DNA from 2 places in the Dehalobacter sp. DCM genome. Region 1 is predicted to be linked to the other one. Evidence: riboswitches for the same ligand, from Rfam matches in the RefSeq annotation. Region 1 holds a riboswitch; the other holds the start of a gene.
What was found. A riboswitch is a leader RNA that binds a small molecule or an ion and turns the genes downstream of it on or off. The one in region 1 is predicted to bind molybdenum cofactor.
Positions count from the first base shown of each region.

Region 1 (12,297 bases):
CCATAGGCGGTTTATGCGTCCTGCTCGGCGGTTTGATTATGCGTAATGCCGTTATCTTCGCAGGGCAAGAACGTACCTGGCTGCCCGGCGAACAGAAGTTCAGAGGAAAGTTGCCGCATGGCGATGAAGATTTCATGAAGATATTAAAAAATTGATTGACCTTAGCGCATGTTTCAAAATAGTGTGGGTTCAGTAAAATGATATTGATGGATATACGTCATATCGATACGGCTGTATACGATGTGGCGTATATCTTCATCATGACGGTTATTCTGGTGTATATTTAAGGTTGGAAACCCAATATGCGGATTTTACAGACAGCAACAGATAGTGTATCCTACTATCGGAACTACAACCTCGGAAATTGTTATTAGTATATTTGTGGTTTGCCCTTATTTGATTATCTTTTTTAGCGTATTTCGTATTATATAAATGCCCGGTGATCACGATCGTATGATGAGCGGGTCAAAAGGAGAAGGTTCTATGTTGAAAAATGATACCGCTGTCTTAGATCATGCCGAAATTATCGATCAGACCCAAAGTGTCTGTCCTGTCTGCTTAAAAGTAATCGATGCGCAAATCGTGGTGCAGGATAGAGCCGTCTATATGGAGAAGACGTGTCCGGAACACGGGAAGGTTATTACCTATGTTTGGCCGGATATCGACCACTATCGCTGGATGAGTGATCTTCGCCTGCCCTTGAAAAAACCGCAGGTTTTCAGGCAGTCCCAGCAGGGTTGTCCGCATGATTGCGGTTTTTGTACATCGCATCTCCGCCACTGCACACTGGCTGAAATCGAGGTTACCGAACGTTGCAATCTTCGGTGTCCGGTCTGCTTTATGGCAGCTGAAGCGGCGAAAGGTGTCATTCAACATGACTTTGACCTTCAAATTATTGAAGATAAATATAAAGCAATTCTGGCGCAATCCGGGGCACAAACCAGTATTCAACTGACCGGCGGTGAGCCGACTATTTGTAAAAATCTGCCCGAAATTGTTCGAATGGGAAGAAGAATTGGGTTTGATTATATCGAGGTCAACACCAACGGTGTTGTCATTGCACGCGATCCGGCATATATTCAGGAACTGGCCGAAGCAGGCATCAGCGGCATATATATGCAATTTGATGGATTGACTGGTGACGTCTATGCAAAGATCCGGGGAGAAAATATCTTGGAGTATAAACTGAAGGCGATTGAGAATTGTCGTAAGGTGGGGGTACAGGTTGTCCTGGCCATGACAGTCATTGAAGGCATTAACGAGGACCAAATGGGTGATGTACTCAACTTTGCGCTGCAAAACCGGGATGTTATTGCCGGACTAGCGTATCAGCCTGCCTTCGGCTCCGGACGTTTTGACGTCACGATTCAAAAAAGGCTGACCATGGGTGATGTCGCTTTCATGTTGGCAGACCAAAGTAAAGGATTGATTCAACCGTATGATTTTCTGCCGCTGGGATGTTCTCATCCTATCTGCTCATCGGCAACATATATCATTGAAGAAAAAGGACATTTCCTGCCGTTTACCCGGCAGATATCACCCCAGGAATATATAGAAGCTTTCAATCCGGACAGCCCTCAAGGTTCTGTATTGGGAGATATAGCCTCTAATAAATATCCTGATCTCGTATCCGGCGTGTCTATCGTCATCATGAATTATATGGATGCTTTTAGTATGGATCTCAAACGTTTAAAGGAATGCAGTATGACTGTTGCGAGAAATGACGGGTGTTTAGTGCCCTTTTGCTCCTATCAGCTGACCAATATCGACGGCAAACGGATGAGTGATCTCTTTGCACCGGAAGGATGATGACGTTATGGGTAGTAATGATAATGTGTTTATCACATCTCACAATAATGGTTTAGGAACCGGGAATGCCGATAGGAATTTGAACGAAAAGACAGTTCGGACAAACTGCCGATTCTGCGGATATCAATGCGGTTTGACCGCAACTGTCCAAGACGGGAAGGTGACTTCAGTCAGTCCTGATCCCACGCGCTTTCCGGGTGATGCGAATATTCAAAAGGGCTGTCGGCGATGGCGAATGGCCCCGGAAATACTGGATCATCCGCAGCGAATTAACTTTCCTATGAAAAGAGTGGGGGAACGCGGTAGCGGACAATGGGAAAGGATTTCTTGGGATCAAGCCCTGGATGAAATCGCTGCAAAACTTCAGTCGTTAAAGCAAAACTATGGACCTGAAATGTTAGCTACCAGTATCGGCGGACCGCACACGACCTTTTGGCCGCTGCATCGTTTCATGGCCCTTTTTGGAAGTCCAAATAATATGGGTATCGGCCAGATTTGCTGGAACCCGGGTATCTGGATTAATTCCCTGACATATGGCTGGCCAATTGACATGGAACTTGACCAGGAAGAAACAGGCTGCCTGATTCTCTGGGGTGTTAATCCTGCCGAATCAGATAACTCCGTATTATGGCGTACGATACAGGCTTTCAGCAGGACGGGAAAACCGTTTATCGTTGTTGATCCAAGAAGAACCCGGTCCGCGGAGATTGCAACCCATTGGGTGGGGATTCGGCCCGGAACCGATGCGGTATTTGCTTTAGGCTTGCTTCAGGTGATCATCACGGAGAATTTATATGATCAGGAATTTGTCACACAATGGTGTCATGGTTTTGAGCAGCTTAGACAGCATGTGCTTTCTTATAAGCCGGATCTTGTTGAGGAGATCACCGGTGTCCCCGCGGACATGATCAGGGAGGTGGCACATTTATATGCTAAAAATGGACCGGCTACCTTGCATAGTGGACGGGGCATCGATCAGCTGGGGCCAAACAGTGTGCCAACCCATCGGGCAATTGCTATCTTACGTGCCATTACCGGCAACCTGGACCGACCGTATGCTTCCCATATCAGTGAAATGCCCGATTTTATTCCCGAAATCGATTTGGAATTAAGTGAACAGCATGCGGCGGCGATGGCGGCAAAATACATTGCCAAGGATAAACTCAGTTTACAGGCATTCACCGGGTATGAAAAAGTCCGTCAGCAAACGATGAAGCATGGGAAACGCCTGCCGATGCGCTATTTGACTTCAGCACACCCCAACCTTGTTTGGAATGCCATGTTAACGGGTAAACCCTATCCTGTCAGATCACTTATTGTCATGGCTTCGGATCCGTTACTAACGCAGGCAGATACCCATCTGATCTATGAAGCAATGAAGAGCTTGGACCTGATGGTTGTGTTGGAATTGTTCCCAAATCCCACCTCCATGCTGGCTGACTATGTGCTGCCGAGCGCAGGAATTCTGGAACGGCCTCTTATTGAGACAAAGGCTGGCACCGCCAATATTGCCTATGGCGGCGACCAAGCGGTAGAACCCTATTATGAACGCCGACCGGACTTTTACTTCTGGAAAGAACTGGGGCTGCGACTGGGCCAATCGGATACGGACTGGCCATGGGAAACTTACCACGATGCCATGATCTCATCATTAGCTCCGGCGGGTATTTCCTGGGAAGAATATTGTGATACCGGACTTTATTGCCCGCCGAATGACTATTTTAAGTATGCGGATATCGATCCGGCAACCGGCAAGTACAAAGGTTTTGCCACAGTCAGTGGAAAAGTGGAGCTTTTCAGTGAACTTCTGCAAGAGATCGGCGCCGATCCGCTCCCTACGCCAAAACCCGTTCAGGCCCAATATGAGGAATATCCATTAATATTGATTAGCGGTGCACGTTTTCAACCGTATTACGCGTCGAGTTATCACCATTTGGAAAAATTCCGGGCGACACATCCGGAACCTTTAGCGGAAATAAGTGCAGCTACCGCTGCAAAGTTAGGGTTGGAAGACGGATGCAAAGTCCAGGTCGAAACAGATCGGGGAAAAGCAGTGTTTACTTTAAAAATATCTGTCATGTGTGACGATGTTGTCAGTCTGGAGTATGGATGGTGGTATCCGGAGATGCAGCCAGCAGAACCGGATCTGGGCGGACTATGGCTGGGGAATGCCAATATTCTTACCAATGCGGATATTGAAACTTCCGATCCGTTGATCGGTACTTGGACCTATAACGGTTTGTCCTGTAAAATCAAAAGGTTATAAAATAAAAAATTGACTGGCATAGATATTGCATTATAAAAGTATGACCGGAGGGTTCTTTTGCATAAGAAGATTATCTTTGACTGTGACAATACGATGGGCGTGCAAGGCGCGGATGTTGATGATGGTCTGGCCTTGATTTATCTCTTGGGTAAGATGGATGCGGAAATATGCGGAATTACGACGACTTATGGAAACAGTGACGTCGAGACGGTCTATACCAATACACAACGTATGCTGCATGAGATTGGACGGTCGGATATACCTTTCTTCAAAGGCTGTCCGGATAATCACACCCATATCAGCGACGCTGTGGATTTTCTTGTAAAGACTGTTGATGCCGATCCGGGGAGTATTAGCATACTGGCGACTGGTTCGCTAACTAACATCTATGCGGCCTTTCTCAAAGATCCTCTCTTTTTTCAGAAAACTGCTGAAATCGTTGTCATGGGGGGCATTACGGAACCCTTGATCATCAACGAGAGAAATTTGGATGAACTGAATTTCTCTTGTGACCTGGAAGCGGTTAAGGTGCTGATGGAAAATGGAAGAAATATCTCTATTATTACCGGTAATAACTGTCTAAAGGCCTTTTTTAGCCGAGAGGAGTTTATTGGAAAACTCAACTGTCCCAGTCCATCAACCCACTATCTCCGCGATAATTGCATGTACTGGTTTACCCATATAATGAAGATATTTGAAACAGACGGATTTTATAATTGGGATGTTGTCGCAGCTGTATATTTAATGGATAGGTCACTGTTTACCGATTGTTTTAAGATGCTAAAAACAAATCTGGAAGACTTGAAGCAGGGTTTTCTTCTGTTTGATGATACTAAGGATTCTCAACACTCCGGATTACCGTTTATCAACTTGCCGGTAATAACGGACTCACGGGATTTTATTGAGGAAGTGTATACGACTTGGTTATCTTTTCATATCAAGTGATCAGTTGGCTTTGCTAAATTAAAACGCAAATGTAATAAAATGTAAGCCTTAATGAAATCACACTATTTTATAATAAGATAGAGACAGAAAACGGTTTTTAGGTTATAATGTAGGTAACAATTTTTATAAAAATCATATAATTTTTCTCCGAGCCTTAAAGTCCTAAAGTATTATGCTATGGACCTGAGGTCTGGACAAAGTCCACGGAGTGACAGAAGAAATTTTGTTACTTGCTGTATCGCGAAGGAGATGCGAATATGAATGGTTTTTTCAAACCAAAAATTTATTCCTGCATGTCCGTGCAGGAATTTATTTATTCATGGATGAATTTGTGCCACGGATGGCAAGGAGCGGCGATTATTCATGGATGAATTTATGCCGCGGTACCACAGGTGGTAAGGAGAGACGATTTTTTATGAGGAGGATCAACGTTGAAAAACAACATATCGCTGGAAGAAGCTCAGAGCCTGTTATTTGAATATTGTAACGTTGTGGAAAGTACAAAATTGGACTTGGCTGATACCCTGGAAAGTGTACTATCCGAGGATATATATTCTCAGGAAAACATACCGCCCTTTGCCCGTTCACCTTATGATGGGTATGTATTACGGGCTGAAGATACAGTAGAAGCAAGTCCGGCTAAACCTGTAACACTGGAAGTTATTGAAGAAGTACCTGCAGGCTATACCGCCAAGCAACCTGTCCGACCCGGCCAGGCGATAAAAATCCTTACAGGTGCTCCAATTCCTGAAGGAGCTGATGCTGTGACCAAATTTGAAGAGGTTGCGGTTCGGGATAATACGATTACCATAACCAGACAATATAAACCCGGAGAAGATATTGTTCCAGCGGGAGAAGATATTGCTGCGGGGCAAATCATGGCGACCAAAGGTACGCTCATTACACCCCCGTTGATGGGAGTAATGGCTTCGCTTGGCGTAGCTCACGTGCCGGTTTATAAAATACCCAAGGTAGCGTTGATCTCAACGGGTGATGAACTGATCGATGCCTCAGAGGATCTCCGTCCCGGAAAAATTCGAAACAGTAATATCTATACACTCCAAGGTTACCTTCGTACAATCGGGATCAAACCGATCGTCATAGGAATGTGCAAAGATACAATGGAAGCAGTAGCCGATTTAGTGGAAAAAGGATGGGAGGAAGCCGATGTTGTCATCACAACCGGCGGTGTATCTGTCGGCGACTATGACGTCATCCGTTTTGCAGCCGACTATCTTGGTGCAGAAACGCTGTTTTGGAAAATAGATATCAAACCCGGCTCAGCCTGCCTCGTCGCTGTCAGGGAGGGAAAAATACTCATCGGTTTATCCGGCAATCCTGCGGCAGCAATAGTAACATATCAACTTCTTGTCGTACCTTTTCTTAAAAGGATGGCGGGTAGAAACGCTTATCACAATGAGACGCTTGTAGCGACTATGCAAGCAGATTTTCGCAAAGGAAGTCCTCGCAGACGATTTATCAGAGGCAGGATTGTCTTTGAAAACGGTTTAGCCAATATTGAGACTACCGGGGAACAAGGTAACGGTGTCCTCAGTTCGTTGCTTGGATGTGATGCTCTGGCAGAGGTCCCTGAAAAGAGCGGACCTGTTAAAGCCGGAGAAAAGTTGACTGTTTATAAGGTTGAATAATTTGTTGATCAAAATAAACCATAGAAATGAATCAAAAAAAGTCATACCGGAGGAGATATAAGTGAAAAAGGTAGCAGTTCAAGATGCAGTGGGTATGATTCTCTGTCACGATATAACGAAAGTAATCCCTGGAGAATTCAAAGGCGCTGCGTTTAAGCGAAATCATGTTATCTGTCAGGAAGATGTCGAAGAACTATTAAGCCTAGGAAAAGAACACATATACGTTTGGGAAGAAAACGCCGGCGAGATTCATGAGGATGACGCGGCTGTTCGTATGGCACAGGCTGTGATGGGTGAAAACATCCGGTATACAGAACCGCAGGAGGGAAAAACAACTCTCATATCCACAGAAAAAGGCTTATTACGGATCAAAAGCTCACTTTTATATGAGATCAATTCCATTGAGCACGTGACTATTCCCTCTTTGCCGAGTAACTTTAAAGTGGAAGTAGACCAAAAGATAGCTGCAGCACGTATAGTTCCCCTTGTTACGAAAGAAGAAAATATACGCAAAGTGGAAGAGTTGTGTATTTTACATGGACCGGTATTTTCTGTTCAGCCTTATAAAAAGCTGAAAGTCGGTATTGTAATCACCGGCAGTGAGGTTTTTAAAGGCAGGATCAAGGATAAATTCGGACCTGTCATTCGCAAGAAAGTTGATTATTTTGGAGCTGAAATCATTGGTCAGGAATATTGCCCGGATGAGCTGGAGCTTATTCAGGGTAAGATTTATGAATTTATGGACAAGAAGGCTGATTTGATCATTATGACCGGCGGCATGTCGGTTGATCCGGATGATCTGACACCGGGGGCAATCAGAGGAACGGGTGCAGAAGTGATTACTTACGGCGTGCCTGTTCAGCCCGGAAATATGTTTATGCTGGCCTATTTGCGTGGTGTACCTATATTAGGTGTACCCGGTGCCGCAGCTTATTATAAAACGACTGTTTTGGATGCGGTATTACCGAAAATATTTACCTGCGAAACCCTAAGTAAAAACGATTTCATTCGGATGGGTGAAGGCGGCTTATGCAGCAACTGCCAAATGTGTCAATATCCAAACTGTTATTTTTGCAGATAATTGACCCTGACCCCAGATCCAGGATTATAAAGTGTCATGTCCAAACTATAGAATCGTCAGCAAAATACGTTTTACGCGCATTTGAGGAGAGATAAAATATGATTGATGGTTATGGCAGAGATATCAACTATTTACGGATATCCGTCACCGATCTGTGTAATTTAAAATGCACTTATTGTATGCCGGAAAATGGTATTGATAAAAAAGAACACCGGGAGATCTTAAATCTGGAAACGATTGAAAAAGTAGCTGAGAGTGCAGTTAAGCTGGGTATCACTAAAATCAGATTAACCGGCGGCGAACCACTTGTTCGCAGAGGTATACTTGATTTGGTCCGTAACATTTCTGCCTTAAAAGAACACGGTCTCAAAGAACTGGGACTTACGACCAACGGGCTGCTTTTGAAAAATTACGCTGAAGACTTAAAAAAAGCGGGTTTAACTCGGGTCAATATCAGCATCGACAGTATGGATCCGGATAAATATCGTCAAATTACGCGATGCGGTAAGGTAGACGATGTTCTAGAAGGAATCCGCGCAGCGAAAGAAGCTAAATTGTTTCCGCTGAAGATCAATATTGTGCTGATCGGCGGATTCAATGATGATGAGATCGAAGACTTCGTTAATTTGACCAGGGATGAAGATATTGAGGTGCGTTTTATTGAACTCATGCCGCTAGGTGAAGCCAGCGAGTGGGATACGGAACATTTCCTCGCCAATGATGAAATATTGAAAAGAGTGCCTACGCTAATTTCTATGCCTTCTAAAGGACACGGCAGCGTGGCGCGTCTTTACAAATTGCCGAACAGTAAAGGTAAGGTAGGTCTGATCAGCCCGCTCAGCAGCCATTTCTGCCATTATTGCAATCGGATCAGACTGACGCCGGACGGCAAGCTAAAACCGTGCCTTCACTCCAATGTGGAGATTGATATTAAAGATTACGCTGAAAATGAATTTGATAAGTTCTTGATGGATGGTATCAAAGCCAAGCCAATGCGTCACTGCATTCAAAGCAACGATTATGAACCAGTCATTCGGAATATGCACGAAATTGGCGGATAATAAAGAATACAAGGGAGTAGATGATTATGAGTGAACTAACTCACTTTAACAAAGAGGGACGCGCCAGAATGGTCGATGTCAGTGAAAAAGCAGATACAGTTAGGGTAGCCGTTGCCCGTGGTGAGATACGAATGAAGCCGGAAACATTGGCGTTGGTTAAGCAGGGAGCCTTGGCTAAAGGTGATGTATTGGCTGTTTCCCAAGTTGCTGGCATTATGGGTGCAAAAAGGACGTCGGACCTCATTCCGATGTGTCATCCCCTATTGCTTTCTGGTATTGATGTTTCTTTCAATATAAATGACGCGGAAAGTAAAGTTGAGATTGAGGCAACAGTTAAGAATACCGGACAAACCGGTGTCGAAATGGAAGCGTTGACCGGCGTATCGATTGCCGCTCTAACGATCTATGACATGTGTAAAGCCGCCGAAAAGAGTATGGTGATCGGAGACATCTGTCTTGTGAGCAAATCCGGCGGCAAGAGCGGCAATTATTTGAGGGAAACGCAACCATAATCGTTGTTTTTTCCTTGAATCCATTTGGAAGCATGGGTCATGAACTAAAGAATAGAAGACAGTGTGTATAGGTAAGAGGTGAAAAACATGATAACTGTCGGTGTTATTACAGCCAGTGATAAAGGTTCCCGCGGAGAAAGAGAAGATTTAAGCGGACAAGTGATTAAATCGATGGTTGAAGAGATTGGCTGGGAAGTCAAGGACGTAGTTATTGTCCCGGATGAACAGAGGGTCCTTGAACAAAAGATGATTGAATTTGCTGATGAACTTAAAGTAGACGTTATTTTAACCACCGGTGGGACGGGATTCTCACCACGAGATGTTACCCCAGAAGCAACCCTTACAGTCGTCGAAAGATTAACACCTGGGATTCCTGAGGCTATGCGCTATGCAAGCCTGAAGGTCACACCCAGAGCGATGCTTTCAAGGGCTCAAGCCGGGATAAGAGGCAAAACAGTGATTATTAATTTACCGGGCAGTCCCAAAGGTGTGAAGGAATGTCTCGCTGTTGTCCTGCAGTCGCTAGAACACGGTATTGAAATATTAAAGGGAACCGCCGGCGAATGCGCTCAAAAACCTTAAGTTAAAGAAAGCTTGTCGCCGGAACTGTGGCACGCAGACCTGATTTGAGGTGTAAAAAGAATTCAAGAATGCTGTACTAGAATACAAAAACGAACGGATAGATACCTGTACCATCGATACGATAAGGGGAGTGGGGTATATGGCAGGTACAATGTTATCGGTCAATAGCAGTGATATCAGAAATGGACGTCATAATTACCATTCGGTATCTGGGGGAGATACGGGCAATAACTCATCGGAGAAAGCGGCGAGCGCTGTCCCGGTAGTTTGTTTTGTTGCTGCAAAATCAGGAACCGGCAAGACGACTTTCCTCGAGAAGCTGATCAGGGAAATGACCGAACGCGGTTATCGGATCGGTGTAATCAAAAGCGACGCCCACCGGTTTGATATTGATAAACCGGGTAAAGATAGCTGGCGTTTTGCCGAAGCAGGATCAACGGCTACCGCGATCATCGGGCCGGATAAATATGCGGTCATTCAAAAAACTGAAACCAAGAAGGATATTGAAGAGGTTATTCCAATGATTGAGAATGTCGATATTATCCTGGTTGAAGGTTTTAAAATGTCCCAAAGGCCGCGTTTTGAAGTGGTTAGAAGAGAGCTGGGAACAGAGATCGTATCCCCGGCAGAAAATCTGCTTGGCGTTATCACCGATGTCGAGGATCTTGCAGCCCCGGTTCCCTTGATTGATCTCAATGATTATGTGCGTGTTGCGGACATCATTATTAGCGTTTTTAACCTGAACCAATGAGCATAGTGTGTACAGCACATAAGTATCTGCGATCTCATGCTGTCATATAGCGTCATCATTATTTTTTAGCTTTGGAAGGGGTCTTAACTCATGGCAAAAGTTATTGCGGTCAATATCAGTGAAACAACCGGTGTCCCGAAACAGGAAATTGAAAAAGGCTATTTTGAAGTGAATCATGGTTTAGTTGGCGATGCGCATGCTGCCAACTGGCATCGTCAGGTCAGCTTATTAGGCACGGAAAGTGTTGATAAGTTAAAACAAGCCGGACTTACCGGTCTTGATAATGGAAGGTTCGCTGAAAATTTAACAACAGAAGGCATTATTTTATACGAACTCCCGGTAGGAACCAAACTTAGAATCGGCGAGACGTTGATGGAAGTCACTCAAATAGGCAAGCAATGCCATAACAGTGGCTGCGCGATCAAACGGATTGCAGGGGATTGTGTTATGCCGCGAGAAGGTATATTTACTAAATTACTGTCACCGGGCTGGATCAAGCCGGGAGATAGCATCGAGGTTGTAGAATAGTACTGCCATATCGAAAAAGAATATTTCAATAAAAAATCTGCTCCCTTTTCTTAACACGGGAGCAGATTTTTTATTGAAATACACGAAAGGAAATCTATTTTGCAGCAGTCTCTGAATTAGTTTTTTTCCATTTTGGGCTGCCCCATATGATTGCGGTCCAAGCAATACCGATAATGACAACAGCAGCACCGGTGATATAATAAGTCCCGCCCCAATCGCCGTTGACCATTTTTAGCATAAAGCCATCCCAATAGGAGCAAAGGAAGTTACCGACATTCATACCGATCCAGAAAAGGGAGGCGGCCCATGCCAAACCGGCAGTATTTGTGAGCGTAGAACTTTCCAAAACAATGATTGGGAGAACAGCCAGATAACCAAGACCAAAGATGAGAATTCCAACGGTAAACATGGCAACACTCATAGCATTTGCGACGATAAGACAGCCGATCATAGCGACAACCATACCGGCTAAGAAGGAGAATTGCTTAAACATTTTGACCAAGGGCCCCGTAATGACCGTAGATACAACTCCGGCCAAAACGAAGATACTGAGCAAGGTACCGGCGACGCCAGGACCCGCATTGATTTTAGAACCGATAATACTGGAGAAATTCATCATAAAAGGACCGGTAACCATACCGATAAAGACAGAAAGAACAACGATAGCCCACAGTCTCGGAGCCAGCTTGACTCTCTTAGCCGATTCGAACTCACTGGCGTCTGTTTTTCCTTCGGCTTTAAGGAGTTCGTCCATTGTCGGGGGCTCTTTAAATGTAAGCAGGAAGAGTACTAAAGCAACAAATGCAACCAGATATGCCAAGAACGTGTACGACCAGTGAATGGCTGCAAGCCAGCCGCCAAGAAGAGTCAGCATGAAGCAACCGAATAAATCAGCAGCTTTACCGAAGCCCAAGTATTTGCTACGGGTCTCGTAGTCACGAATGTAACGCAGGTAGGCAGCCGCGCCAATAGGAGCAAGAAGGCCGGCACCGAAGCCATAAAGCACACGAGCGATTAGGATCTGATAAAAAGTGCCATGGATGAATGTCGGCAAGATTCCAAAGATGCCAAAGACTAGGAAGGAAACGATACCGGCGGTTTTAAAGGAAATCT
Region 1 covers NZ_CP092282.1:1,116,964-1,129,260, forward strand. The annotation lists gene nrfD (NrfD/PsrC family molybdoenzyme membrane anchor subunit) at 1-155, shown strand, start outside; gene LPY66_RS05385 (radical SAM protein) at 484-1,809, shown strand; gene LPY66_RS05390 (molybdopterin-containing oxidoreductase family protein) at 1,817-4,075, shown strand; gene LPY66_RS05395 (nucleoside hydrolase) at 4,133-5,020, shown strand; molybdenum cofactor riboswitch at 5,154-5,286, shown strand; gene LPY66_RS05400 (molybdopterin molybdotransferase MoeA) at 5,452-6,669, shown strand; gene LPY66_RS05405 (molybdopterin-binding protein) at 6,731-7,750, shown strand; gene moaA (GTP 3',8-cyclase MoaA) at 7,849-8,811, shown strand; gene moaC (cyclic pyranopterin monophosphate synthase MoaC) at 8,838-9,323, shown strand; gene LPY66_RS05420 (MogA/MoaB family molybdenum cofactor biosynthesis protein) at 9,411-9,905, shown strand; gene mobB (molybdopterin-guanine dinucleotide biosynthesis protein B) at 10,045-10,656, shown strand; gene LPY66_RS05430 (MOSC domain-containing protein) at 10,747-11,184, shown strand; gene LPY66_RS05435 (MFS transporter) at 11,279-12,297, opposite strand, start outside.

Region 2 (12,297 bases), 1.4 Mb from region 1:
CAGGAAAACACGACCACGGTCTATAAAGACGGTCAGATCTGCTGGAATATAACGTCGCTTCCGGATAACCGCTTTATCACCTGGGATAATGCTGAAATAGCGGATGACAGAGTGGAAGTTTTCCTTACCAGAGAGAGCGCTCTAAATTATTTGAAGCAGCTTCGAGAAAATATCTTACATTAATTCGTATTGATTTACCATTTTATCGCCTATCTCCAGTATTTCTTTGGATGATTTTATTGGGAAACTCGAGACCGTTGCACATGCGTTTTATAAACCACGTGCAACGGTCTCTTCTGCTTATTTTTCTTTATGTATGACAAATATACCATGTCTTATTGACATCTTTACCCATAAATTATACGATTTAAGATGAATTTAATCTTACAACGGCTTTGTTGATTATTTATGGGGGGATATCATAACATGAAAGTCAAACGAATCTTGTCGCTTACCACAGCTATCATGATCTGTCTATTTTTAGCTGTGGGCTGCAGCGCAAAGCCGACGGCAACAATCAAAATCGGCGGTAATTTTGAACTGACAGGCGGTTATGCAATTTATGGCAAAAGCGGAGAAAACGGTGTTAAGCTTGCTATAAAACAAATAAACGAAAAAGGCGGGATTTTGAAAAAGCAGCTGGAGTATTTTGGAGCTGATAACCATTCCAAAGACGCCGAATCAACCCTTGCCGCGACACAGCTAATAACACAGAATAAAGTAGCAGGAATCATTGGTCCAATGACAAGTCCGAATACCATCGCGGCGATTCCTATCGCCACTGAAAACAATGTTCCGTTGATCACTCCGACAGCAATAGACGATAATATCACCATGGGAAATAACGGATTGAATAACTGGGTATTTCGGGCCTGTTTCTCCAATGCTTATGAAGGTGAAGCCGCTGCCAATTTTGCGGCCGATACATTGAAAGTCTCCCGGGCTGCAGTCATCGTCGATAAGGGTATGCTCTATTCCAACACGATTGCGGCTAGTTTCATCCGGACTTTTGAAAACTCCGGCGGAAAAATAGTCTCTACCAAGCAGTATAATTCTATTGATACTGATTTTCGTTTAATCCTGTCACAAATTAATTCAACCGGCGCGGATCTGATATTTATTCCCGGCAATTATAATCAGGCAGGTGAAATTATTAAACAAGCCCGCCAAATGAAAATAGATGTCGTTTTTTTAGGCGGTGATGGCTGGGGGACCGGTCCGATTGCTGAAGTTGCGGGAAAAGAAGCGCTGAACAAAGCCTATTATCTTGATCAAGTTGCCATGAACGATCCTGCCTTAGCTGATTTTGCTGCGGCATATAAAGCAGAATATGGCGAAGATGCCCCTATGTTTGCCGCCCTTGCCTATGATGCTGCCAATATGTTGATTACGGCTATTGAAAAAACTGGAAGCACCGATACGGATAAAGTACGGGAAGCTTTAGAAAACATGACAGATTTTCAGGGAATCACCGGCAACATAACAGTTGACCCTACAACCCATAATCCGAAGAAAAGTGTTACGGTGATTAAGTTTGTCGATGGCGTCAAGACATTTGAGACGCGTATCGAACCGAAATAATAGTCATGATACGTAGAATAGTTTATTATAATCGGCCATAAATCATAAAAAGTCGTATTTCGGAGGATAAATAGTGGGGAAACCAAATTTATCCTTCGATTTATTTTATTTCATTGCTTTTATGTGTTAAAATATTTAAACAGGTTTAATAGAGCATAACGTGCTGAAATCCGTATAAGATTAATGCTCATAAGCACAAAATATATATTGAATGAAATGTAATAAACTTATACGGGGAGAACTTGTTCAAATGAGATTGAACAAGAATAATTGTTAACAAGGAGAATCTGAAAAAGTATGTCAAATTTTTTTGAAATAGGCCTCAGTAAACCACTGATCAAAGCTATTTCTGAAATGGGTTTCGAGGAAACCACACCCATTCAAGAGAGGACCATCCCATTAGCCCTCGAAGGCAAAGATATCATCGGCCAAGCCCAGACAGGAACCGGTAAAACTGCGGCTTTTGGTATACCTATGATTGAACGGATCAAGGCTGATAGAGAAAGCATTAAAGCGTTAGTCGTAACTCCCACCCGCGAGTTAGCTATTCAGGTGGCTGAAGAATTGAACCGTATCGGACAATTCAAAGGTGTTCGTGCTCTGCCCATATACGGTGGCCAGGATATTGACCGCCAAATCCGTTCCCTGAAAAACAGGCCGCAAATCATTGTTGGTACACCGGGAAGACTGATGGACCATATGCGGCGCAAAACGATCCGCCTGCAGCAAATAGAGGCCGTAGTATTGGACGAAGCCGATGAAATGCTGAGTATGGGATTTGTTGAGGATATCGAGAATATTCTTAAAGAGGTTCCTACAGACAGACAGACACTGCTCTTTTCAGCGACCATGCCAAAATCTATTCTGGATCTGGCGCAACGATTCATGAAAGATCCAGAATTGATCACGATGAAGGCTAAAGAGATAACTGTACCGCAGATTGAACAATATTATGTCGAGGTATCAGAGAAGATTAAGTTTGATGTTCTTTGCCGCCTTCTCGATATACAGTCACCGGATCTGGCCATTGTATTTGGCAGAACAAAACGGAGAGTCGACGAATTATTTGAAGCTTTAACCAAGAGAGGTTACTCTGCAGAAGGAATCCACGGCGATCTGACGCAAGCCCGACGCGATACGGTCATGCGGCATTTCAAAGAAGGCTTTACCGAAATTCTTGTGGCTACGGATGTCGCGGCCAGAGGTTTAGATATCAGCGGAGTTACCCATGTGTATAACTTCGATGTTCCTCAAGATCCTGAAAGTTATGTTCATCGTATCGGCCGTACAGGAAGAGCAGGCAAAGGCGGACAGGCTATTACTTTTGTAACACCGCGCGAAATTGGTCATTTGAGACTGATAGAACAAGTCGCCAAACGGAGAATCACCCGTAAACCGCTGCCAACCTTCAACGATGTCCTGGTTGGTCAGCAGCGTCTGACCATGGATAGAATCCTGAAAGCCATTGAGGATGAGGATATTCTCAAATATAAAGAGATGTCCGAAGAGCTTCTCGAAGATAATGACTCCATAACACTATTGTCAGCCGCTTTAAAACTGCTGACCAAGGAGCCAAGCACGGCACCTGTCGTCTTGACCGAGGAAGCTCCGCTCCGGAGCAGACAGACCAGAAGGGATCGTTATGATCAAGGATTCAATCGGAACCGCGATCACAGTACACACCCTTCACGGGACGGCAATAAATATCCGTCGCGGTATCCGAAACGGAAATCCCCTTCCGACTTTAGAGAAAGCCGCTAATAACATTACAAATTCGGAATTGATTCCGAATTCGGGATACCGTCTCTTTCCAGAGGCCAAAATAAAAACGCCCTTTCCGCATGAACTTGCTGAAAGGGCTTGTTTTTTTATCTCTGCAATTGTGCGTATCTCTTTTTTAATGTGGATGGTTTTCTTATCAGCACAGAGACAAGAGTCTGAATCGTTACAAATGTCCATTTCTTGCTAAATGTTCTTCTGAGTAAGCCACCATGCGTTTCACCATATTGCCACCGATCTTTCCTCCCAAGCGGCCGCCGATCCTGCCCGCATCCCTGGAAGAAAGATGCCCGTTATCACCATCGATATCGAATGTAATCCCGAGCTCCTGGGCGATTTGTACCTTTGATTCCATTAAATATTTCGCATAATCCTGCGGATTCATTTGTGGCATCTTCTTCACTCCAAACTCTGTTTTATTGATTTTATTATGTGCGGAGCAAAGAATGTCATACGATGAAAATTCTTCAAAACTCAATGATCTCCATTAATCAACTCAATTTGAAACAGCGACTCATTCGGCAAAAAGCGCAGTTCTTCCTTGGTATACGATGAAGATTTAGGAAGAAGGAAAAGCTCCTGATTTTCTTTCTTCCAGCTGACAAGCGTCATATGATCATTTTCCCTATAAAAAAACCGTGACGGATTAGCTATTCTTGCCCGTGTCAAGCCCTGAATCGTATCAGCCAGACAGGGCGAACCGATTACCGAGACTAAAAGGTCTGCTGAATGCAAATTGCCCAGTTCTTCTTCAGCAACGATGGCCATTCGCAGGGCGAGCAGCAAATCATGGCATTCTTCCTGATGATGCTGAAGCGCCGCTTTTTGCATCATTTCCCTACGTAGTTCTTTCTGCTTTGGCCGGATATATGGATACCGGGGCGAGAAAATAATATCCTGATCATAATAAGGTTTTATATCCAAAACAGGGGAACCGTCGATGGCATCCAAATTTTGAACAATAATTTTATTTCCTTGAACCTGATCCAATTTAACAAGAGATAACCCGATCGGATTCGGTCTGCCAGGAGTTCGTATGCCAAATACACCATATAACGGCGCATCGGGATTGACCTTTCGTGGTGTTGTTTCCCTGGTATTTCGATTAGCCTGATGAAACCACGACAGTATCCACAGATAGGAATGCTCTTCGATTCTTTTGAGTCCTTGAGCATATTCAGGGTATACTTCAATACACGCCTGTTCTCCTGTTAGGGACATTCCTGATGTGTCTCGCTGTGGCGAATGAACAATACCAATGGGTCTGATATCAATTGAATCGGTAATCGGTGAAACCATTCCCGCTTTTTCTCCCCTCATTAATAACAATTATCGATTTTAAGTCAGTACAGGTGCGCATGCTTTCGCCAAGCGACCGTCACCTGCAGGCATGCTGGCTATCTTTACCTTCACGCCATAGACCTCGCATAGACTATCCTCTGTTACGATTTCATCCGGCTCGCCAATTTTGAAGCCGCCATCGTGCAGCAGAACCACACGCGTACTGCATAGAAATGCATGATCCGGGCAATGCGTGGTCATAACAACACCAAGGCCGTTTTCTGCTAATTTCTTTATTTTACCCAAAACGCGCATTTGGTTGCCAAAATCCAAATTGGATGTAGGTTCATCCATAACGAGTATTTTCGGCTGTTGGGCGAGAGCTCGGGCAATAAGTACCATCTGACGCTCCCCCCCGCTGATTTCCGTATATACCCTGTTTTGAAGGAATCCAATGCCGATGGTCTCCATAGACTCAATGGCTAAACGTTTATCTTCCTTCGATGGCGTAGAAAACGTACCAAGATGCGCTGTACGTCCCATTGTCACAACATCAAGCGCTGTAAATGGAAATGGCGGGGTGTGATTCTGTGGCACATAACCGATGACTTGGGCGAAACGTTTACGTGTCCACCGACTTACGTCCTCACCGCCTACCTGAATGGAGCCGCCCAGGAGCTTTAGAAATCCCAGAATGCTTTTGAATAGTGTTGTTTTTCCCACACCATTCGGTCCAAGCAAACACAGAATCTCATGGGGGGATACGGAAAAAGATATTCCGTCAATGACCTTTCTGTCTTGATAGCCGCAAACAGCTGAACATACTTCCAGTTGCATTACCATGCGCTCCTTCCCTTCATCAGCAGATACAGAAAAAATGGTGCTCCAATAATGGCAGTAAGTATGCCTAGAGGAACCTCAGTAACAAAGGCTGTTCTCGCCACATTATCAACCATCAAAAGAAACGTTCCGCCAATTAAAACCGATGCCGGCATGAGTACTTTATAATCCGGTCCTACAATCAGGCGGGCTAAATGCGGAATGATAAGACCGACCCAACCTACCATACCGGCAACCGAGATGGCCGATGAGGTCAATAGCGTTGATGCCAGGATTAGTATGAGTCTTACCCTGGATGTATCCACTCCCATTGCTTTGGCTTCCTCTTCACCAAATGACAGAACATTGATCTTCCAGCGGAAAAGAAAAAGCGGAATTAATCCGATCACAAAGGGAACCAGCATCATCAGCACTTCCCTGTTTGTGATCGAGTTCAGTCCCCCCATCAGCCAAAATGTAATTTCCTGCAGCTTATTATTTGGGTCCGCTACAAACTTTGTAATAGAGGTAAACGCAGAAAAAAGACTCTGGACCACCATCCCCGTGAGTACCAACACGAGAACCGCGGTTGAATTGCGCCCAATGATGCTGCTAAGCCCGTATGTCAAACCCACTGCAGCCAGGCCAAAGATAAACGCTGTAATCTCAATGGATAGAATGTTAAAGGAATTCAGGATAGCAAAAGCAGCACCAAAACCGGCTCCGGCAGAAGCACCAAGGATATCGGGGGAAACCATAGGATTTCGAAAAATGCCCTGGTAAGCTGCCCCCGAACCGGCTAAAGCAGCGCCAATCATAATCGCGCATAAAATACGGGGAATACGTACATTGAACAGGACGGTTCCCACTGTCCCCAATTCTGCTGTTCCGAATATCTTTTCAAAGAAAATGCGCATTAATTGATCCAACGGAATCCCATACCTGCCGATCGTCAAGGAAAATATAAAAGCAGCGATAAGCAGTAATATAAGTGCCGTCATCACGGGGATGGACGGCCGCCGATTCCCCCAGCTCAAAGCGCAGGGAGCATCGGCTGCCGTTTTATGAGTATCCCGCATTATTTTTCTCCGCCTCCGTTAATCAGTGCGGTAGCTTGTACATCGGTAATATCGACTTGATAAAAGGTCTTATAAAACGCTTTGACATCACTCTTCAGATCCACTTGAACATATTCGGGATATAATACACTGGCCAGCCATTCTGCGCCAATGACCCTTGCCATACACGGCGGCCGGTCAAACCAACCAAAAGGAAGCGCTGCCGGTTTGTAGATTCTATTGTTTTTAACGGCTGAGATACTGGACCACTTGGAATCGGTATTAACTGTTTTCAGGAAATCGTCTCCACCCATCATCGAATTGACGATAATGACTTCGGGATTCCAGTTCAGGATCTGTTCCATGGAGACTTCTGTACCCATGCTTTGCGCTGAGGTTTCCAACGTAACCACGTTCGCTGCATTGACGAAGTTCAGCACTTCCGTATGCATAGAATCGGATCCATCGGTACTCAGTCCGTCTGCACTTTCCGCATAGTATACCTTTACTTTTTTATCGTCGGGAACCTTGGAAACCATGGATTTTGTTCTGTCTAAGGATTCTTTAACATAGTCTGCGAGCATATTCGCACGTTCCGATTGGCCAAGGATCTCACCAAGCAGTCGGTAAGCCTGTTCCGTAGCCGTAAGAGAGTAATCGAGATTGACAACGGGGATTCCTGTTTGTTCTGATAGCTTTTGAATACTGGCTATGTTCTGTCCTTTTTGACCAATACTCAAAATAATATCCGGTTTAAGACTGATAATATATTCCGTATTGTACGTGTTTTTACCACCCATGTTCCCGCCGAGTACCGGGAGGTCTCTGTATTTTTCATTGATATACTGTAAGGCATCTTCCGTCATTTTAGAGTTCCAGCCAATCAGCTTATCCGGATCGACCGTATAAACCATATAGGTCCCGATAGGACTGGTGCAGTATACTTTCTTAACTTCCGCCGGGATGCTGCACTGATTCCCCATCATGTCTGTAAACTCGCGCTTTCCATCAACGATTTTCGTTAATTGGACCGCTGCTGTTTGTTTCGACGAGTTGTCAGTCGAGGCGGATTTAGCCGAGCACCCCACCAGCGAAAGCAGCCCGAGGACTAAACAGATGCTCAGAGCAAGGAATTGCGTAAACTTCTTTGACTTCATTTTCTCTAATTTCTCCTTTAAATATTAATTATTATGTGGTGTATATAAAAGAAGCGTTCTGCTCCTGTATACATTTGTTCTGCCGGCGCATTATCTATGCTAATTATCGTTGCTGATTTGGAAAAATGAAAAAACCATTCGCACCTGTCAGAGAAAGAAAATTGGCATAAACACCGGCGTTCTCAGTGGCGACAAGATTGGTTCTCTCGTCGGTATATAACCGCGTGACGGCCATTGCTCTTGCCCATTGATACGGATTAGTCGGATTTTCATTCTGTAAATCAGTGTAAGGGTAAGGAACAAATGGCTGAATGGCGATCCAATCCGCATCAATACTCTTCAGATACTTCAGACCCTCCACAAACGCTTGCTCAGATAGACCAAAACTCAGAAGAAAACCGCTCGACAGTTTCAGTCCTGCCTCCTTTGCGCTTTCCAAAGTCTTTTTACGATCACATAATGTATAATCCCTCAACAACCAATGTAACTGTTTTAAAGCTGTAAGCCAGGCATATCCGAACCTACTTGAGTGGCCCTATGATATCAATGTTATAATTTCCGGTAATAAGCCTCTTCGGCACAAGACAGACATAATGTCATGCCATCTTTCTCTACATCCCTGGCATCCATCACTTTTTCTCCGCATTGGCTGCATTGGATAGACCGCAGCGGCTTCCCGGGTAAATCCCGCGGCAGGATATCCACGGTCACTTTCTCTACTTTGAAAAGATCTCGGTCATCAAACCCCTCCCAAAACTGATAGGGATCAGCATCATCCGGCATTTGAATATTTGCTGCAGAACTCAAACGGACCGCTTCGTTCGTTTGGAGATTTAGAAAAGTCGCAGCCATTTTTCCATAGTTAACGAGTTTCAGCCGTTTACGCCCTAATGTACAGCCTGTTACGACACAGATCGCATCGGAAGCACATCGATCGATTTCCACGTAGACGATCAAATCCTTAAATGTTAGCGGATCTTCAATACCCAATAGTTTTGATCCAAAGCGGGCCATCCGGACGCCGATGAACATTCCTGCACATAAATGTCCGTGATAAGCTGAAGCAGCCTCTAAATCTTCTTTAAATGTACGCATTTCAATCCCTCTTCCCATTATTCTAATTCTCAAATCGATTATTAGAATATCGGTTTGCATGATGGCTGATTTAGGTGTCACACCAAATCGATACGCATTTCTCATTCTCCGATATGACCACGTATAAAAAATGCTCCGCGTAATCACAGAGCATTAGGGTATCAAGTCAGATCATGCTGTGCTCCTTTTCAAGCGTGAAGGCAAGTCCGTTTCCAGACGCACCCTGTGGGTGTTAACCCAGTCTGTTTCCCATAGAAATATCTTTAGGCAAACAGCTCGGAGAATATTTATTTTTTTCACTTGCGACATCGTATAAGCCAACACAAACAAACAATAACTAATATAAACATTATAATTTTGCGGCAACACAATGTCAATACACTATATAAACTAACAACAACTAAATACAATTCAAAAACATATTCTTTCGATTCAAGCAAATTGTTTTGCCAACTCTTTTTCGATTGTCTTAGTGATGGTTGCCAAACCATGGCTCCTGGAATAGCATACATTTTTTTTGTACTTTTTAACGGATTCTTTTGCTTCCCACATACTCAAATGCGAACATGCATCTTGAACAATGATGACATAATCAGAATCTCTGATTAAATTATTCAGGACTTTCTTATTTCGTTTTTTGGGATAACCGTCATGACATCGTATCTGATTATTAGCCATCAGCTCACTCTCTCTACTGAAGGCTCCTATGTTAAAACCGCCAATTATTGCAATCTTCATTCCGTTTACCTCCTAATTTGTACATTATCAACTGAACTCTATATCCCAAAACAAAAAAACAAATTTCTGCTGCTTTGCCCTGTAATACTGAATTAAAGGTTAAAAAATATTGATTGCAGAATAAGAAGGCATCTTCCTGACCCGTGCCAAATAATGAATGGCATTTTCCGTCAATACCTCTATCTGTCTAATCCCAACGGCTTTTAGGAGTGCCACTTCTAATTGGCCTAAAGGTGCCAATGCCGGAGCAATTAACTGATTCTTCTGCAGAAGCGAACCTGCCAGAATAATATTTTGTCCGGGCTGGGGTATTTTAACTATTTTAAGTTTATCGTCAGCGTCAATTTCATACTCATCTAATGGAACGACGGCATCAAATCCATATGGAATCTCCATGCCGGCCTTCCTGTAAATATATTCGTAACCTTCACTCCATTCTTCAGCATCTAATAAATTGAAATAAATTGTTTTGACAGCAATTCCATCCACCATACTCACCGAGTTTTTAGGCAGATCTTTTTCTGAGACGATTTTTCGGTAATTCAATCTTCCCATGGCGTCTTGAATTGCAATGGTTTCTATTTTATTTTCAGTATTAGCTTGTTCATCTTTTAACTTCGGTTGAATCTGATAAGGTTCGTTGTTATATGGATCCATTTTCATGATGATTCCACCTTTCAATCAAATTAAATGAAATAACCTATTCTCCAGAGAAGTGATAAAAAATTACCGCTTTAGCTCATTCATAACCTCGTGGGAATAAGTTCATCCGTAAACAAAATGGCTCCACTTGAAAGAAGTGGAGCCATTAATCAACAGCTTCAATGTCACCGACATCGCGCACTCCTTTACTATGTGAAGGCATATCCGTTTCCAGACATACCCCGAGGGCTCTTGGCCCTGGCCGGAAACCATCGATGATTCATTAGGTATTCCGGCTTGGAGATATTTAGTTTTGGTACTTAGTATTACATAAACTAACATCAACTAAGATAAGCTAATAAGTATATTTTATATCATTTTCATTATATTTCAATAGGGCAGCGCAAAAAACTTTTTTTTATATCAAATTCCCAAGCAGATACATATCAGGTCTGCGCAATTAACATTGATCATGTATGCGCCATGTCTATACTCATCTTCTTACCTTCCTGAAGCGGACTACGTCTTTATCACCGGGACAGCATTTACAAACAAGAACAATGCCGAGATTGCTAGAGCTGTCTAGAAAGGCAAAACGATTCTTGTTGGTCCGAGTGTGCCAATATCACGCACACTGTTTAACTATGGTGTTGATCAGATTGCCGGTCTGGTGGCATCGGATCCAGCTCAAATATTGGAAGCTGTAAAGTTGTCACATTTTTATAGCCTCTCATTTCATACATATTTCTTTGTCATACCACCCGCTACGCCCATTAAATTGTTTGTATTTCTGTTATGACAGCGAAAGTGATTTCAGCCACTTTTTTCCTTCTGATTTTTCAAGTCCAATGGTACATGGATATATCTAACATTACACAATAAATAACAATTAAAATCAGGACTTTATTTACTTATGTTGGATAATATTTTTATATTGCCTGATCCAATTTTAAGCAAGATAAATGTTGCTTTGAAAATATAGTAAATTAATTTGTAAAAAAAAATATAATTTTACTATTTACCAATTGCCATTAATTCGCTATAATTTGCGTAAGACGATTTCATATAGTTTACTGGTATTACCTTGATCTGCAAAGACATTACACGGTATGACAATTATGGAAGGAGAAGGTCAATGTCTAGTCAGCTTCGGTCAGTAACGATTAAATTCGATCAGGAATTATTTGAACAGATTCGTTTGATTGCGGATAAACGGGGTGAGACCACGTCAGATACTGTCCGCTATCTGCTTGCGCGGGGTTTAGAAGAACGCATCTACGAACAGAATGCTGAACTCATTGCCAGAATTGTTCGCGAAGAAGTCGAGAAGGCCATGCTCCCGTACACCGGCTTTGTTCCGCAAACCGTACCCCAACGCGCCAAACCAAAGCTTGTTCCGGCCCAAGACCCCAGAAGCCTTGCGTTATTCCGTCGAACAAGCTGAGGAATTTTTGTAAGACTCCATATTAATCAAGAAAGGTTATTGATCAACTATGAAAAGAAGACTATCCATACTACTTGTACTTATGCTTTCACTGACTCTGGTACTTACAGGCTGCAGCAGCTCTAAGAAATTTGATGAAAATGCATCCTTTGACACCCTTGTTTCCCAAGCCAAAGGCTCAACGGTGACCTTTTATGGCTGGGGTGGAGACGACCTGCGTAATAACTGGCTGGATAATGTTGTCGCTCCCGCCCTCAAAGAGAAATATAATATTACATTAAATAGAGTCCCGATGGACATCGATCAAATTTTAAGCAAGCTGTCCGGTGAAAAACAAGCCGGTACCACAGACGGAACGATCGATCTGATTTGGATCAATGGCGAGAATTTCTACTCAGCAAAAGATAAAGGCTATCTGTATGGTCCGTTTACACAGAAGTTGCCCAATTATGCCAAATATATTGACCAAACTGCCGCTGAGAATCTAAGAGATTTTGGCTACACAATTGATGGCTACGAGGCTCCCTATGGTAAAGCCCAGATGGTGATGATCAATGATAGTGCGGCAACGCCTGAAACTCCTAAAAACACTGCTGAACTGCTAGCTTACTGCAAAGCAAATAAGGGGAAAGTGACTTATCCGGCTCTTCCTGATTTTACCGGCAGTGCTTTTGTCCGCAGCATCATTTGTGACATTGTCGGA
Region 2 covers NZ_CP092282.1:4,220,779-4,233,075, forward strand. The annotation lists gene LPY66_RS19700 (hypothetical protein) at 1-183, shown strand, start outside; gene LPY66_RS19705 (ABC transporter substrate-binding protein) at 427-1,581, shown strand; gene LPY66_RS19710 (DEAD/DEAH box helicase) at 1,879-3,342, shown strand; gene LPY66_RS19715 (alpha/beta-type small acid-soluble spore protein) at 3,527-3,754, opposite strand; gene tsaA (tRNA (N6-threonylcarbamoyladenosine(37)-N6)-methyltransferase TrmO) at 3,835-4,680, opposite strand; gene LPY66_RS19725 (ABC transporter ATP-binding protein) at 4,699-5,478, opposite strand; gene LPY66_RS19730 (FecCD family ABC transporter permease) at 5,478-6,539, opposite strand; gene LPY66_RS19735 (ABC transporter substrate-binding protein) at 6,539-7,675, opposite strand; gene LPY66_RS19740 (hypothetical protein) at 7,779-8,114, opposite strand; gene LPY66_RS19745 (FmdE family protein) at 8,225-8,770, opposite strand; molybdenum cofactor riboswitch at 8,936-9,064, opposite strand; gene LPY66_RS19750 (DUF2325 domain-containing protein) at 9,203-9,508, opposite strand; gene LPY66_RS19755 (hypothetical protein) at 9,608-10,171, opposite strand; molybdenum cofactor riboswitch at 10,336-10,465, opposite strand; gene LPY66_RS21050 (Rossmann-like domain-containing protein) at 10,749-10,949, shown strand; gene LPY66_RS19760 (hypothetical protein) at 11,286-11,594, shown strand; gene LPY66_RS19765 (ABC transporter substrate-binding protein) at 11,644-12,297, shown strand, end outside.
Region 2: it holds a riboswitch for molybdenum cofactor, as region 1 does, so the genes downstream of both, LPY66_RS19755 (hypothetical protein) here and LPY66_RS05400 (molybdopterin molybdotransferase MoeA) in region 1, are expected to answer to the same signal.